2 regions of the Kitasatospora sp. NPDC042419 genome follow, and region 2 is predicted to be linked to the other one. Evidence: riboswitches for the same ligand, from Rfam matches in the RefSeq annotation. Region 2 holds a riboswitch; the other holds the start of a gene.
What was found. A riboswitch is a leader RNA that binds a small molecule or an ion and turns the genes downstream of it on or off. The one in region 2 is predicted to bind cyclic di-AMP.

Region 1 (7,169 bases), on a different contig from region 2:
GATCAACGGCTACAGCGAGAAGATCGACGCGCCGTTCATCTCGCCGGACGACCGGGCCGCGATGTGGATGGCCGTCCAGCACCTGGCCGAACTCGGCCACGAGCGGATCGGTCTGGCCGTCGGGCAACGCCGGTACGTGCCGGTGCTGCGGAAGATCGAGGGGTTCACCGCGGCCATGCGGGAGGTGCTCGGGCACTCCCGGGAGGAGGCCGAGGGGCTCGTCCACCACACGCTGTTCAGCGTGGAGGGCGGGCACGCGGCGGCCGGCGCGCTGCTCGACAAGGGCTGCACGGCGATCGTCTGCGGCAGCGACATGATGGCGCTCGGCGCGATCCGCGCCGTCCGGCAGCGGGGCCTGACGGTGCCGCAGGACGTCTCGGTGGTCGGCTTCGACGACTCGCCGCTCATAGCGTTCACCGAGCCGCCGCTGACCACCATCCGCCAGCCGGTGGAGGCGATGGCCACCGCCGCGGTGGACGCCCTGCTGGAGGAGGTCGGCGGGAACGCCGCCCAGCGCGGGGAGTTCATGTTCCAGCCCGAGCTGGTGATGCGCGGCTCCACCGGGGCCGGCGCGCGCTGACGGTGCGCAAGGACGGACGGCCGGGGTCCGGGAGCCACGCGCTCCCGGACCCCGGCCGTCCGTCGTGCCCGCTCAGCCCTCCTGGGCGATCGGGCGGTCCGGGGTGACCCGGCGGCCGTCGGCGGCGTCGCCGGTCCGGGTCTCGGTGCGCCGGCCCCGCTCCAGGTAGTCGCGGAGGATCAGTTCGACGGCGTCCTGCGGGTTCTTGGTGCCGGACAGCATCATCGCGTCGATCGCGAGGTTGGCGTCGAGCGTGACGGTGACCTGGGCCATGGGACTCCTCCTCGGGTGCAGAGCAGCAGCATGCCCGGTGCGGCCGGATTTGACCACGACCTCCCGGCGGCGGGGCGGCCGCCCGCGGCCCGCCGGGGCGTGCTCCCGCGCGGCCGCGTCCGGCGCGGGGCGCGCCGGAGCCCCCGGGGAGGAGTCCGATCGCTCCTCCCCGGGGGCTCCGGGCGTTCGTGGGTCGGACCCGTCAGAGGGTCGGACCCGCTCCTGGGTCAGACCCGGCCGGCGAAGTCCGGGGCCCAGTTGGCGATGGTCTGGGTCCGCACGCCCGAGCTGGGGTTGGCGGCCTCGACGTACTTGCCGTCGCCGATGTAGAGCGCGACGTGGTAGACGCCGGAGTCCTGGCCGTTGTTGGACCAGAACAGCAGGTCGCCCGCCTTGAGGGCGTCCAGCGAGACGTGGGTGGACGCGGCGGCCTGGTCGGCGGCGACGCGCGGGACGGAGATGCCCGCGGCACGCAGCGCGGCCTGGGTGAGGCCGGAGCAGTCCCAGCCGCCGTTGCCGGTGCCGCCGTAGACGTAGGCCTGGCCGACCTTCGACTGGGCGAAGGAGACGGCGGCGGCCATGCTGCCGGTGGCGGTCTGGGCCGGGGCCGGGGTCTCGGCCCCGGCGGCCGGCTTGGCGGCCGGCTTGGCGGCGGGGGCCGGGGTCTGCGCGGCGGCCTGGCCGGCGCCCTGCTGCGCGTCCTTGGCGCGGTTGAACCAGTCGAAGCCCTTGCCGGACTCGTCCGAGGCCGAGGCCGAGGCCGAGGCCTGGCTCTGGCCCTGGCCCTTGGCGCGGTCGCCGAAGGTCAGGTGCTGGCCCGGGTAGATGCTGTGCGGGCCGTCGGTCAGGGTGGCGCGGTTGAGCTCGTAGAGCCGCTCCCAGCCGCCCTGGACGTCGTTCTTGTCGGCGATGGAGGAGAGCCAGTCACCGGCGACCACGGTGTAGTCGTCGGCCTGGTTCCAGCCGCCCTGCTGGCCGGCCTGCTGGCGCCACTGCCGGCCGTCCTGGCCGCGGTCGCCCTGCCGGACGCCGTCGGTGGAGGCGGGGGCCTCGGCGGGGGCCTGGGCCTGCTGCTGGGGGGCCTTGGGCGCGGCGGGCTGCGCGGCCTTCGGCTGGGCGGCGGGCTTGGCGGCCGGCGCCGGGGTCTGGGCAGCCGGGGCCGGGGCGGCCGGGGTCTGGGCGGCCGGCTTGGCGGCGGCCGAGGTGTCGACGGCGGCCGGGGTGCCGCCCTTGGTCAGACCGGCCTTGACCGAGCAGACCGGCCAGGCGCCGGGGCCCTGCACGGCGAGCACCTTCTCGGCGGTCGCGATCTGCTGGTCCTTGGTGGCGAGGTCGGCGCGCGGGGCGAACGAGGTGCCGCCGAACGCGGACCAGGTGGAGCTGGTGAACTGGAGGCCGCCGTAGAAGCCGTTGCCGGTGTTGATGCTCCAGTTGCCGCCGCTCTCGCACTGGGCGACCTTGTCCCAGGTGGCGACGGTGGCGGCGGAGGCGGTGCCGGAGGTGAGGCAGGGGACGGTGAGGCCGATGCCCGCGACGCCGAGGGCGGCGATGGCGCGACGGGTACGGCCGGACAGGCGGGTGCCGTTGGTGGGCAGCATGAAGACGCGGTCCTCTCCCACGCCTGCGAGGTGAGCTGTCGGATTCGGGCTGGAGTTGCCCGGCCGCGCTGTGGGCGCGGCTTCACCCCTAGCCCCGGTCGGTCCGGAGACCGGCCTGGGCGAACTACCTGTGGTTCCCCCGCTCCTGCCGTGGTGCTTCGTGCTTCCAGCGCACCCGACGGCAGGACTCGGCGTTGCGGATGAACTGGGTCCGTGTGGCCACGAACGGGGAGCACGTTAAGCAGAGCCGCGTTCAAACCGCAAACATGTGTGACACGCATCACTGTTTTCGAAATCCGTGGTGGGCGGCTGTCCTTCATGATCAGAAATGACCGATTTCGCACAACGCCCGTCACGGTCAACGCAACTGCCTATGCTTCAGAACGTCGGCAGTGCGCCGGCGACGACGCAGCCGTCTGGGGGGAGGGCTACGCACCGATGGCCATGGACGAGGACCCGGACGCCGCCCGGCCGGCCGCCAGGCCGCGCGGAGCGCACCGCAGGGCAAAGCACCGCAGAGCGGACATCCCACCTGAACCGCCTCGAACTCCCGTAAGCCGCCGCACTTTGCTGCGCTGGCTCGCCGTCGGAACCGCCTTCGCGGCGGTCAGCGGCGAGGAGGTCCTCCGGCGCTCGCTGAGCGGCCCGACCGAGCCGGTCGCCGCCGTCGCCGGAACGCCCGCGGCGGGCGCCGACCCGATGGGGGCGGCCGGCGGCCACGGCGCCGCACCGCCCGGGACCGCCCCGGACGGCGGCGCACCCGAACAGCCCGCCCCCGCGCCCACCGTCGACCAGAGCGGCCGCCGCTGGTCCGACCCGGCCGGCTGGGGCGGAGCCGTACCCGGCCCGAAGAGCACCGTCCGGATCACCGACCGGGTGCTGCTCGACACCGACGCCGCCGTCGGCACGCTGCTCGTGGAGCCGACCGGCGCCCTCACCTTCGCCGCCGACCGCACCCTCACCCTCGCCGCCACCGGCAACGTCGAGGTCCGCGGCACCCTCGCCCTCGCCCCCGACGGCACCCACACCCACACCCTGCGCTTCCCCGCCGTCGACGAGCGGCGCTTCCAGGGTGACGGCATGAAGGTCGTCGACACCGACGTCGGCCTCTGGGTCACCGGCGCCGGCCACCTGCGGCTGGACGGCGCCGCCAAGACCGCCTGGATCCGCGCCGACCGCGAGCTGAAGGCCGGCGACACCACCCTCGACCTGGCCGCCCCGCCCGCCGGCTGGCTCCCCGGCGACGAACTGGCCGTCACCCCGACCGGCCCGCCCGACCAGGAGGGCTTCGCCGCCGCCTACGACCTCGTCACCGTCCGGTCCGTCAGCGGAACCACCGTCACCCTGGAGGCGCCGCTCAAGCACGCCCACCCCCGGGTCGCGGCCGGAGGGGGCGTCACCGTCGGCGCCGAGGTGCTCAACCTGACCCGCACCGTCCGGGTCGAGGGCACCGCCGAGGGCCGCACCCACGTCCACCTCACCAGCTCCCGGCGCGCCGACGTGCGGCACGCCGCGCTGCGCTGGGTCGGTCCGCGCGCCGACACCAAGGAGACCTGGAAGGGCCGGGACGGCACCGCCCCGATCACCGCGGCCGTCCTCGGCCGCTACGGGCTCCACTTCCACCGGCTCGGCGACGCCACCCGCGGCACCGTGGTCGAGGGCGTGGTCGTCCGCGACGCCGGCAGCCACGCGTACGTCCCGCACGCCAGCCACGGCATCACCTTCCGCAGCTGCATCAGCCACGAGACCTGGGAGGACGCCTACTGGTGGGACGGGCCGCTGGACACCCGCACCCCGCAGCGCCCCTCCGACGACATCGTGTACGAGTCCTGCGTAGCCTCCCGCACGCTGCTCGAACCCAACCCCCGCGCCTACCGGCTGACCGGCTTCAACCTCGGCGCGGGCACCGGCGGCAAGGCGGTGGACTGCGTGGCCGTCGGCGTCCAGGGCGCCACCGGGGCCTCCGGGTTCGAGTGGCCGGAGAACAGCGAGGGCGTCTGGACCTTCGAGCGCTGCCTGGCCCACAACAACCTGCAGGACGGCATCTTCGTCTGGCTCAACGCCCGTCAGCACCACGTGGTCACCCAGTTCGCCGCGTACCACAACGGCGGCTGGGGCATCGAGCACGGCGCCTACCTCAACGACTTCGACTACACCGCGAGCGTGCTGTACGGCAACGCGGGCGGGGGAGTGGCGCTGCACTCGCTCGGCCGGGACAAGGGCACCGTCTTCGACGGGCTGCTGGTCGACGCCGCCGGACAGAGCGACTTCGCCGTCTCCACCGCCCGGCACGAACTCGCCGGACAGTCCGTCACCTTCGGCCGCAGCCGGTTCACCGGCTACCGCCGGGCCGGGATCGCCTTCCGCGCCACCCCGGACGGCCAGCCGGACGACGTGCTGGTGCTGGACTGCGAGTTCGGCGGCAACGAGCTCTGGCTGGACCCGGAGGGGGTGCGGCCGAAGAACATCCTGCTGCGCCGGGCCGGGCAGACCGAGGTGCTCAAGGTCCGGAAGCCGGACGAGGAGGGCACCGCCCAGCCGCAGTGGAACGCCGCGGCCGCGCCTGTGGCCACCTTCGCGGGACAGTCCCGGCCGGTGCTGCTGCCCGCGCTGAAGCTGAAGGACGTCGCCGCGCCCACCAGCCGGGTCGGCCGCTGAGGCGCTGCCGCCGCCCGCCGCCTCCGCCGTGGCGGCCGGGCCCGCCGCCCGCCGCCGCGGCAGTCCGGTCCGGCTCGGCGGGGCAGCCGAAGGGGCCCGGAACGGATGCGTTCCGGGCCCCTTCGTACGGGCCTTCGTACGGGCTCGCGCCCGGGCTCGCGCTACTGGGCGGCGTGCCGTCCGCCGGACGGCTCCCCGGCGGCGTCCTCGGCCGCGGCCTCGGCGGCATGCGCCTCGAAGTCGGCGGCCGGCAGCGTGGCCAGGTAGGTGGAGGCGATCAGCTGGCCCACGGTCGGGTACGCGCCCAGCGGGGCGGCCGACGGGCAGCCGGTCTCCTCGGCGGCCGTGGCGAGCAGCTCGGAGTCCGCCTCCGGGCCGATCACCAGCGGGGCCAGCGCCGGGTTCTGCGAGCCCATCTCGCGGAGGTGGGCGACGGCCGCGGCCACCGAGCCGGGCAGGTCGAGCGCGGCGGGGACGACCGGCACGGCCAGTCGGGCCGCCAGCAGCATGCCGGTGATCCCGGCGGCGTCGGCGGCGGCCTGTCCGCCGACGGTGGTGAGCACCACGCCGTCGGCGGCGGTCGCGATGGCGAACAGCCGGGCCCGGTCGGCGCGGGCCAGACCGGCCTCGGAGAGGCGGACGTGGACGGCCTCGGCCAGCAGCGGGTGCGGGCCCAGCACGTCGGTGACGGGGGCGCCGTACTCGGCGGCGAGTTCGTGCAGGTCGGCCAGGAAGCCGTGCGGGCCGGGCACCAGCGGCACCACGACCGGTGTGGGCAGGCCCGCCTCGGCCGCCTCGGCCAGCAACTCGGCGACGGTGCGCTCGGCGCCCGCCCCGGCCTCGTGGGCCGGGAGGTAGCCGGCCGCCGTCTGCACGCCGTTCTGTTCGCTGCGGACGATGGACAGCAGCTCCTCGACCACGGACCGGGATTCCGGTCCGGCGGCCGCGGGCACGGCGAGGAGCAGGACCGGGGAGCCGGTCGGGATCTCGGGGCGCTCGGGACGGCGGTGGCGCCCCCGCGCACGGGAGCCTGGAGTACGGACGGGCAGTGGCGCGCCCGGGATGGCTGCGGTGCTCATGGCGGAGATCGTAGGACATCACCCCGCCGTCCTTGCAGTCGGCTGCCGCACCAGGAGGGGCGGCCCGTCCGAAAACCGGACATATCCGACCTGAACCCGGTTCCCCTCCCGGTATCCCCTCAGATGCGGGGGGAGGGGGTTCGAGTTGCAGGGGTGGCGCGTGAGATGTCTCACAGGTTCGGGATCGTCTGACGGAGGGTCACGGGGGTGCGACTCCCGGCTCCCGAAGATCAACATTCAGCGGGTGGTCGCCTACGGGCGGTTATCGGCGGCTTGCCGATTCAGTCGGCTATGTCCGCTTACGTACCGTCAGGTGCGCGGCTCGTGAAGAGTTCCGGTTCGGTGTCGAAAAGCCCGTGCACCTGCAACGTCCCGTGCTGATGCACGTGCACTGGAGCTATCATCACGTCAAGTGAGGCGTTGTGCCGGGCCGGTACGGGGCCGGCCCAGCCGTTCGGCTGAGGGCCGGGGCGCCGAGCTGGACGACCCACTCCGGAGCTCTTCGGGAGATTTCTATGCACGACACGTTCGACACGTACAACGGGATGGCCGCTGCGGACCTCAAGGGCGTGGTCTGGCAGAAGAGCCTGCACAGCAACTCTCAGGGCAACTGCGTCGAGTTCGCAGCCCTCCCGGGCGGCGATGTGGCGATGCGCAACTCGCGCTTCCCGGACGGTCCGGCGCTCATCTACACCCGGGCCGAGATAGCGGCCCTGCTCCTGGGGGCCAAGGACGGGGAGTTCGACCACCTGGCGGTCTGACCGGCCGTCGGCTTCACCATCGGGGGGCCGTCGTGGGTGCTGACACCACGACGGCCTTTGTCTTTCCGGCCGACGCCCGGTCGGCCCCGGTCCCGCAGGCCGGCGCCTGCTGGTCGGTGCCCGTCGGTCGATGCCGTCGGCTGCTTCCCGCGGGCCCGTTGTTCCGTCGGTCCCGCCCGTGGGCCGGTGCCCTGTTCGGCCGGTGTCCTGCGGGTCTGCG
Region 2 (7,169 bases):
GGGGAGCGGTGGTGTGTGGGCGGGAGCGGGTGGGGCCGCTCGGCACGTGGTGCGGGGCGTGGGAAGTCGGCGGGACCGACCTCCTGTGCGGGGAGGCCGGGCCCAGGGGGAGGAAACCCGGGAGCGGGGAGGCAGCGGCGCCGGGTAGGTTCGAGGGGTGACGACGAATCCTCCGGGCGCGAAGCTGATCCTCCTCACCACCACCCACCGGGTGGCCCCCGGCCTGCTGTCCTGGCCCGCCTGGGAGGCACTGCGGTCGGCGGGTCGGGTGCTCGCGGGGGACGCGGGGCACCCGCAGCTCGCGGCCGTGCGGCAGGCCGGCGTCGAGGTGGAGATCGTGGCGCCGGGCTCCGCGCCGGCGCTGGCCAGGCTGCTGACCGGGCAGTCGGCCGAGTCGGGGCCGACGGTCTGGCTGGGCGGCCCGGACGGCGACCCCGGGCTGACCGACGCACTGGCGCGCCTCGCGGTGGAGCACGCGGGTGAGGTGCCGGAGATCGAGGTGCTGCCCGGCTCGTACGACCTGCCGGGCGCTCGTCTGCTGGACCTGGTCTCCGTGATGGACCGCCTCCGCTCGCCGGGCGGCTGCCCGTGGGACGCCGAACAGACCCACGCCAGCCTGGTGAAGTACCTGGTCGAGGAGGCCTACGAGCTGGTCGAGGCGATCGAGGAGGGCGACCGCGACACGCTGCGCGAGGAGCTGGGCGACGTCCTGCTCCAGGTCTTCTTCCACTCCCGGATCGCCGAGGAGCACCCCACGGACCCCTTCTCGGTGGACGACGTCGCGGGCGACATCGTCGAGAAGCTGATGTACCGGCACCCGCACGTGTTCGGGGACACCGAGGCGGCGGGTTCGGCCGAGGTGGAGGCGAACTGGGAGACGCTGAAGGCCGCCGAGAAGTCGGACCGCGAGTCGGTGCTGGACGGTGTGCCGGCCGGGCTGCCGTCGCTGGCGTACGCGGCGAAGCTGGTGTCGCGGGTGCGCCGGTCCGGGTTCGCGGGGGTGCCGGACGAGCCGTACGAGCTGCCCGTCGAGCTCACGCCGGAGTCGGCGGGCGGGCTGCTGCTCGCGGTGGCCCAGCGCGCGCACGACGCGGGGGTGGACGTGGACGCCGCGCTGCGGGCGGCGGCGCGCGGCTACCGGGACGCCGTCCGCGCGGCCGAGGGCCTCAAGCCCGAGCAGCCCGAGTAGCCCGCCCGCCGAGTACTGCCCGCCGAGCAGCCTGCCCGCCGAGGAGCCCGCCCGGCCCGTGCAGTCGCTGCAACCGGTGCAGCCCGCGCACCGACCGACCGACCGGACGCGGACGCGGGACGGCGCCGACCCGCGTCCGGCGCCGTCCGACCCGGGCGCCGTCAGTCGGCACCAGGGGCGGTCAGACCCGAGCGACGTCCTCCACCGGCCGTCGCTGCGCCGGGATGACGACCTCGCCGATCGCCTCGCCGACCAGCGCGACCAGTTCGGCGAGCCGCTCCAGGTCGAGGTGGTCGGGCAGGTCGGCGAGCGAGACGATCCGCTCGCCGTCCGGGCCGGCCACGCAGAACAGGTCGATCGGGCCGAGGTGCTTCTCGGCGGTGTCGACGAGGGCGGCGACGTCGCTGGGGCGGCGGATGTCGCCGCAGACGCCGACGACCGGGCAGCCCGGTCGGTCGAGCTCGGTGGCGAGGTCCTCGGCGATGCCGACCTGCTGGTCGGCGATGAGGACCCCGGCGGCTCCGGCGGCGGTGAACCTGCGGGCGAGGTCGGCCCCCGACCCGCCGTTGAGTACTGCGATCACGACGACCGAACCGGTGACCCGCATGGTGTTGCTCCTCCCTGTGGGCGGCTCCGCACCGGCGCCCACGGACATCTTGCGGAGGATCGTAGGCACGTCCTGACCCTCCGCAACAGGGATTACCCCTCAGGTGACCAGACTCACGCCTGCCGTGCCCGGCGTACGCCCGGGATACCGTCGTCCCATGCCAGTTCAGCCCGCCTCCGCCCGCCCTCCGCTCTTCACCTGGGAGTTCGCCGCAGACCCGTACCCGGCGTACGCGTGGCTGCGGGAGCACGAGCCGGTGCACCGCACCACCCTGCCGAGCGGGGTGGAGGCGTGGCTGGTGACGCGGTACGCGGACGCCCGGCAGGCGCTGGCGGACGGCCGGCTCTCCAAGAACCCGGTGCACCACAGCGAGCAGGCGCACCGCACCGGCCGGGTCGGCATCCCGGGCGAGCGCCAGGCCGACCTGATGACGCACCTGCTGAACATCGACCCGCCGGACCACACCCGGCTGCGCCGCCTGGTGTCGAAGGCGTTCACGCCGCGCCGGGTGGCGGCGTTCGAGCCGCGCGTGCAGCAGCTGACCGACCGGCTGATCGACGGTTTCGCGGCGCGCGGGAGCGCCGACCTGATCCACGAGTTCGCGTTCCCGCTCCCCATCTATGCGATCTGCGACCTGCTCGGGGTGCCCGCCGAGGACCAGGACGACTTCCGGGACTGGGCCGGGATGATGATCCGGCACGGCGGCGGCCAGCGCGGCGGCGTGGGGCGTGCGGTGAAGAGGATGCGCGCCTACCTCGCGGAGCTGATCCACCGCAAGCGGGCGGACCTCGGCGACGACCTGATCTCGGGGCTGATCCGGGCCAGTGACCACGGCGAGCACCTCACCGAGAACGAGGCCGCGGCGATGGCCTTCATCCTGCTCTTCGCCGGATTCGAGACGACGGTCAACCTGATCGGCAACGGCACCTACGCCCTGCTGCGCAACCCCGGTCAGCGCGCCCTGCTCCAGGAGTCGATCGCGCGGGGCGAGAGCGGTCTGCTGGAGACCGGGATCGAGGAGCTCCTCCGCTACGACGGGCCGGTGGAGCTGGCGACCTGGCGGTTCGCGACCAGCCCGCTGACCATCGGCGGGGTGGAGATCCCGGTCGGTGACCCGGTGCTGGTGGTGCTCGCGGCGGCGGACCGGGATCCGGCGCGGTTCGCCGACGAGAACACCCTCGACCTGGCCCGTGCGGACAATCCGCACCTGGGCTTCGGGCACGGCATCCACTACTGCATCGGCGCCCCGCTCGCGCGGCTGGAGGGGAGGGCCGCGCTGACCACCCTGCTCACCCGGCTGCCCGATCTGCGGCTCGCCGCGGGCCCGGAGGACCTGCGGTGGCGAGGTGGTCTGATCATGCGTGGACTTCGTGAACTTCCGGTGGAATTCACTCCGGAGAAAGCGCCCACGGAGGCCCCTTCCGGACCTTCCGCCGACGCCCCTTCCGGTGGCTGAGGCGGACCGCGACACGCTGACGGAGGGCCTCCGACCCGCCTCGGCCGGGGGTCTGAACCGCCATCAACCCGGACATAGCGCTTCCGTTGGTGGGCAATCGATCACCCGGCGTGATTTCCGTGTGATATCGAAGATATGAGCTTGTGATTGCTCGGCAGATCTGTCTACTCTCCCTGGAGTTCGCAGCTGCGAGCCCCGAGCACGGAACGCCGAGTCCTGCCCGCCGTGCTACGGGAAACCGACCAGAACCCTGGGCAGGGGCGGGGGAACCAGGTTTGTTGCCGTCCCCACGGCTTGGGGTGAAGCCGCCTCGTGCGGCCGGGCCACCTCCCGGTCCGAACCCGACAGCTCACCTCGCAGGCGTGCGGAGAGGGACCCCTTCATGCTGTTCGTTGGAAACGGCCGTCACCGTCGTCGCACCCAGACCGAGAAGGCCATCGCCGTTGCCGGTGTCGCCGGCGTCGGCCTGGCGATGCCTATCCTGAGCGCCACCGGCGCCTCCGCCGCCCCGGTCTCCACCTGGGACGCGGTCGCCCAGTGCGAGGCCGGCGGCAACTGGAGCATCAACACGGGCAACGGCTTCTACGGCGGCCTGCAGTTCACCTCCAGCACCTGGAAGGCGTTCGGCGGCACCGCGTACGCGCCGCAGGCCAACCAGGCCTCCAAGGCGCAGCAGATCTCGGTGGCGGAGAAGGTCCTCGCCTCGCAGGGCCCGGGCGCCTGGCCCGTCTGCTCCAAGAAGGCGGGCCTGAGCAAGGGCGGTGCCCCGGCGGCGGTCGACACCTCGACGGACGCCAAGCCGGCGGCCCAGCAGCCGACGGCGCCGAAGCACGCCTCGCCGCAGCCCGAGACGCCGAAGCCGGCCCAGCAGCCGCAGCAGGCCCCGAAGCACGCCGCGCCGAAGCCGCAGGCCCAGCCGCAGCAGCAGGCGCCGAAGCAGCAGGCGCAGCAGTACGTGCAGCAGCGCGCCGCCGAGCAGGCCCAGCCGCAGGTGCAGCAGCAGGCCCAGGCCCCGTCGTTCTCCGGCAAGTCCGGCTGGGACGCCGACGCGAAGGTGTTCTGGTACCAGAACAACGGTGGCTGGTACTGGACCAGCCACCAGAGCGTCTACCAGCAGTACGCCGGCCAGGCCGCGGGTCAGGACGCCCGCCCGGCCGCCGCCCAGAGCGCCCCGGCCGCCCCGCAGCGCGCCGCCCACGGCTACACCGTCCAGGCCGGCGACACGCTCGCCGGTATCGCCGCCGGCCAGGGTGTCTCCGGTGGCTGGCAGGCGCTGTACGACGGCAACCGCGGCACCGTCGGCGCCGACCCGGACCTGATCGTCCCCGGCCAGGTGCTGACCCTCGGCTGACGCCGGTTCGGCCGGCGGACCGGCGGAGGGGGCGGGGCCGGCCGGGCTCGTCCCCCTTCGTCCGGATCCGGGCCCCTCCCGTGGGGCAACCAGGTGAACTACCGGTGGGTAGCCGTGCCACACGCTGAGACGGGACCGAGGCCGACGTGGCCCCGAGAGCCCGTGCGGTTAGGCTCTGGTCGTAACGACTCCGCAATCGTCCGGCCGACAGCACCCACCGTCAGCCGAACCTGCTTCCGCTAGGAGATGCCTCGTGCCGTCCATCGATGTCGTCGTAGCCCGTGAGATCCTCGACTCGCGTGGCAACCCCACGGTCGAGGTCGAGGTCGGCCTCGACGACGGCAGCACCGGCCGTGCCGCTGTCCCGTCGGGTGCCTCCACCGGTGCCTTCGAGGCGCTGGAGCTCCGCGACGGCGACAAGAACCGCTACTTCGGCAAGGGCGTGGAGAAGGCCGTCCTGGCCGTCATCGAGCAGATCGGCCCGGAGCTGGTGGGCTACGACGCCACCGAGCAGCGCCTGATCGACCAGGCCATGCTGGACCTGGACGCCACCCCGGACAAGTCCTCGCTCGGCGCCAACGCCATCCTGGGCGTCTCGCTGGCCGTCGCGCACGCCGCCTCCGAGGCCAGCGACCTGCCGCTGTTCCGCTACCTGGGCGGCCCGAACGCGCACGTCCTGCCGGTCCCGATGATGAACATCCTCAACGGCGGCTCGCACGCGGACTCCAACGTCGACATCCAGGAGTTCATGATCGCCCCGATCGGCGCGGAGTCCTTCTCCGAGGCCGTCCGCTGGGGCGTCGAGGTGTACCACACCCTCAAGGGTGTGCTGAAGGAGCGCGGCCTCTCCACCGGCCTGGGCGACGAGGGCGGCTTCGCCCCGAACCTGGACTCCAACCGCGAGGCCCTGGACCTCATCGTCGAGGCCATCCAGAAGGCCGGCTACGTGCCGGGCAAGGACGTCGCCCTGGCGCTGGACGTCGCCTCCTCCGAGTTCTACGAGGACGGCGCCTACCAGTTCGAGGGCAAGGCGCTCACCTCCGCCGAGCTCATCGAGTACTACGCCGGCCTGGTCGCCGCCTACCCGCTGGTCTCCATCGAGGACCCGCTGGACGAGTCCGACTGGGACGGCTGGAAGGCCATGACCGACAAGCTGGGCGACAAGGTCCAGATCGTCGGCGACGACCTGTTCGTCACCAACCCGTCCCGCCTGGCCCGCGGCATCGAGACCGGCACCGCCAACGCGCTGCTGGTGAAGGTGAACCAGATCGGCTCGCTGACCGAGACCCTGGACGCCGTCGAGCTGGCCCAGCGCAACGGCTACCGCTGCATGATGTCGCACCGCTCCGGCGAGACCGAGGACGTCACCATCGCCGACCTGGCCGTCGCGACCAACTGCGGCCAGATCAAGACCGGTGCCCCGGCCCGCTCCGAGCGCGTCGCCAAGTACAACCAGCTGCTGCGCATCGAGGAGATCCTCGACGACGCCGCCGAGTACGCCGGCCGCGGCGCCTTCCCGCGGTTCAAGTACGAGGGCTGACACACACAGCTCCCGCCGGTGCCCCGCCTGTTCACCCCGTAGGGTGGACGGCGGGGCACCGTCGCGACCAGGAGGGGACACCGGAGATGGCAGGCTGGAGGATCCCGGGCTTGGCGGCCCGGCCTCGGTTCACGAGCCGGGCGACCGTCCTCGTCCTGGTGCTCTGCTCGCTGGTGGCGATCCTGGCGTACCCGACGCGGCAGTTCATCTCCCAGCGCTCCGAGATCTCCGCACAGCGGGCCAAGGCCGAGCACGCCCGGCAGCAGGTCGAGCAGCTCCGCCGGGAGAAGGCCCGCTGGCAGGACCCGGAGTACGTCAAGGCGCAGGCCCGCGCCCGGCTGCACTACGCGATGCCGGGGGAGACCCCGTACATCGCGGTGGACCCGGCCGCCCAGGACGCGACCAGGTCGTCGCTCGGCGCGCCGCCGCCCGCGCAGGGCCCGGCCGCCGGGCAGGTCAAGGCCGCCAGGCCCTGGTACGCCAGCGTCTGGGACTCGGTGGACGCCGCCGCGGCCCCCGTCGCAGCAGCCCCCGCCCAGGGCCCGGCCACCGCCCGGGCCGCCGGCTCCGCCCCTCCCTCACCACCCGCCCCCGCCCCCGCTGGAGACAGCTCCTCCCATGACCACTGAGAACCACCCCACCGTCTCCGACGAGGACGTCGCGGCCATCGCCGCGCAGCTCGGCCGGGTCCCGCGCGGTCTGCGCGGCGTGGCCCACCGCTGCCCCTGCGGCAACCCGGACGTCGTCGAGACGGCTCCCCGGCTGCCGGACGGCACGCCGTTCCCGACCCTGTACTACCTGACCTGCCCCAAGGCCGCCTCGCTGATCGGCACCCTGGAGGCGGACGGCGTGATGAAGGACCAGACGGCCCGGCTGGCCGAGGACCCGGAGCTGGCCGCCGCGTACCAGAAGGCGCACGAGGACTACATCGCCCGCCGCGACGCCATCGAGGTGCTGGAGGGCTTCCCGAGCGCCGGCGGCATGCCGGACCGGGTCAAGTGCCTGCACGTGCTGGTCGGCCACTCG

Region 1: it holds a riboswitch for cyclic di-AMP, as region 2 does, so the genes downstream of both, AC067J_RS12085 (transglycosylase family protein) here and AC067J_RS22430 (LysM peptidoglycan-binding domain-containing protein) in region 2, are expected to answer to the same signal.

The regions. Positions count from the first base shown of each region.
Region 1 is NZ_JBWKAW010000004.1:515,884-523,052, forward strand. Features, by position in the region: gene AC067J_RS12075 (LacI family DNA-binding transcriptional regulator) at 1-580, shown strand, start outside; gene AC067J_RS12080 (hypothetical protein) at 653-853, opposite strand; gene AC067J_RS12085 (transglycosylase family protein) at 1,081-2,472, opposite strand; cyclic di-AMP (ydaO/yuaA leader) riboswitch at 2,459-2,655, opposite strand; gene AC067J_RS12090 (hypothetical protein) at 3,019-5,109, shown strand; gene AC067J_RS12095 (hypothetical protein) at 5,271-6,188, opposite strand; gene AC067J_RS12100 (DUF397 domain-containing protein) at 6,704-6,949, shown strand.
Region 2 is NZ_JBWKAW010000011.1:262,325-269,493, forward strand. Features, by position in the region: gene AC067J_RS22415 (nucleoside triphosphate pyrophosphohydrolase) at 158-1,189, shown strand; gene AC067J_RS22420 (SDR family NAD(P)-dependent oxidoreductase) at 1,371-1,865, opposite strand; gene AC067J_RS22425 (cytochrome P450 family protein) at 1,954-3,252, shown strand; cyclic di-AMP (ydaO/yuaA leader) riboswitch at 3,482-3,629, shown strand; gene AC067J_RS22430 (LysM peptidoglycan-binding domain-containing protein) at 3,635-4,603, shown strand; gene eno (phosphopyruvate hydratase) at 4,857-6,143, shown strand; gene AC067J_RS22440 (FtsB family cell division protein) at 6,254-6,772, shown strand; partial or broken gene AC067J_RS22445 (DUF501 domain-containing protein) at 6,744-7,169, shown strand, end outside.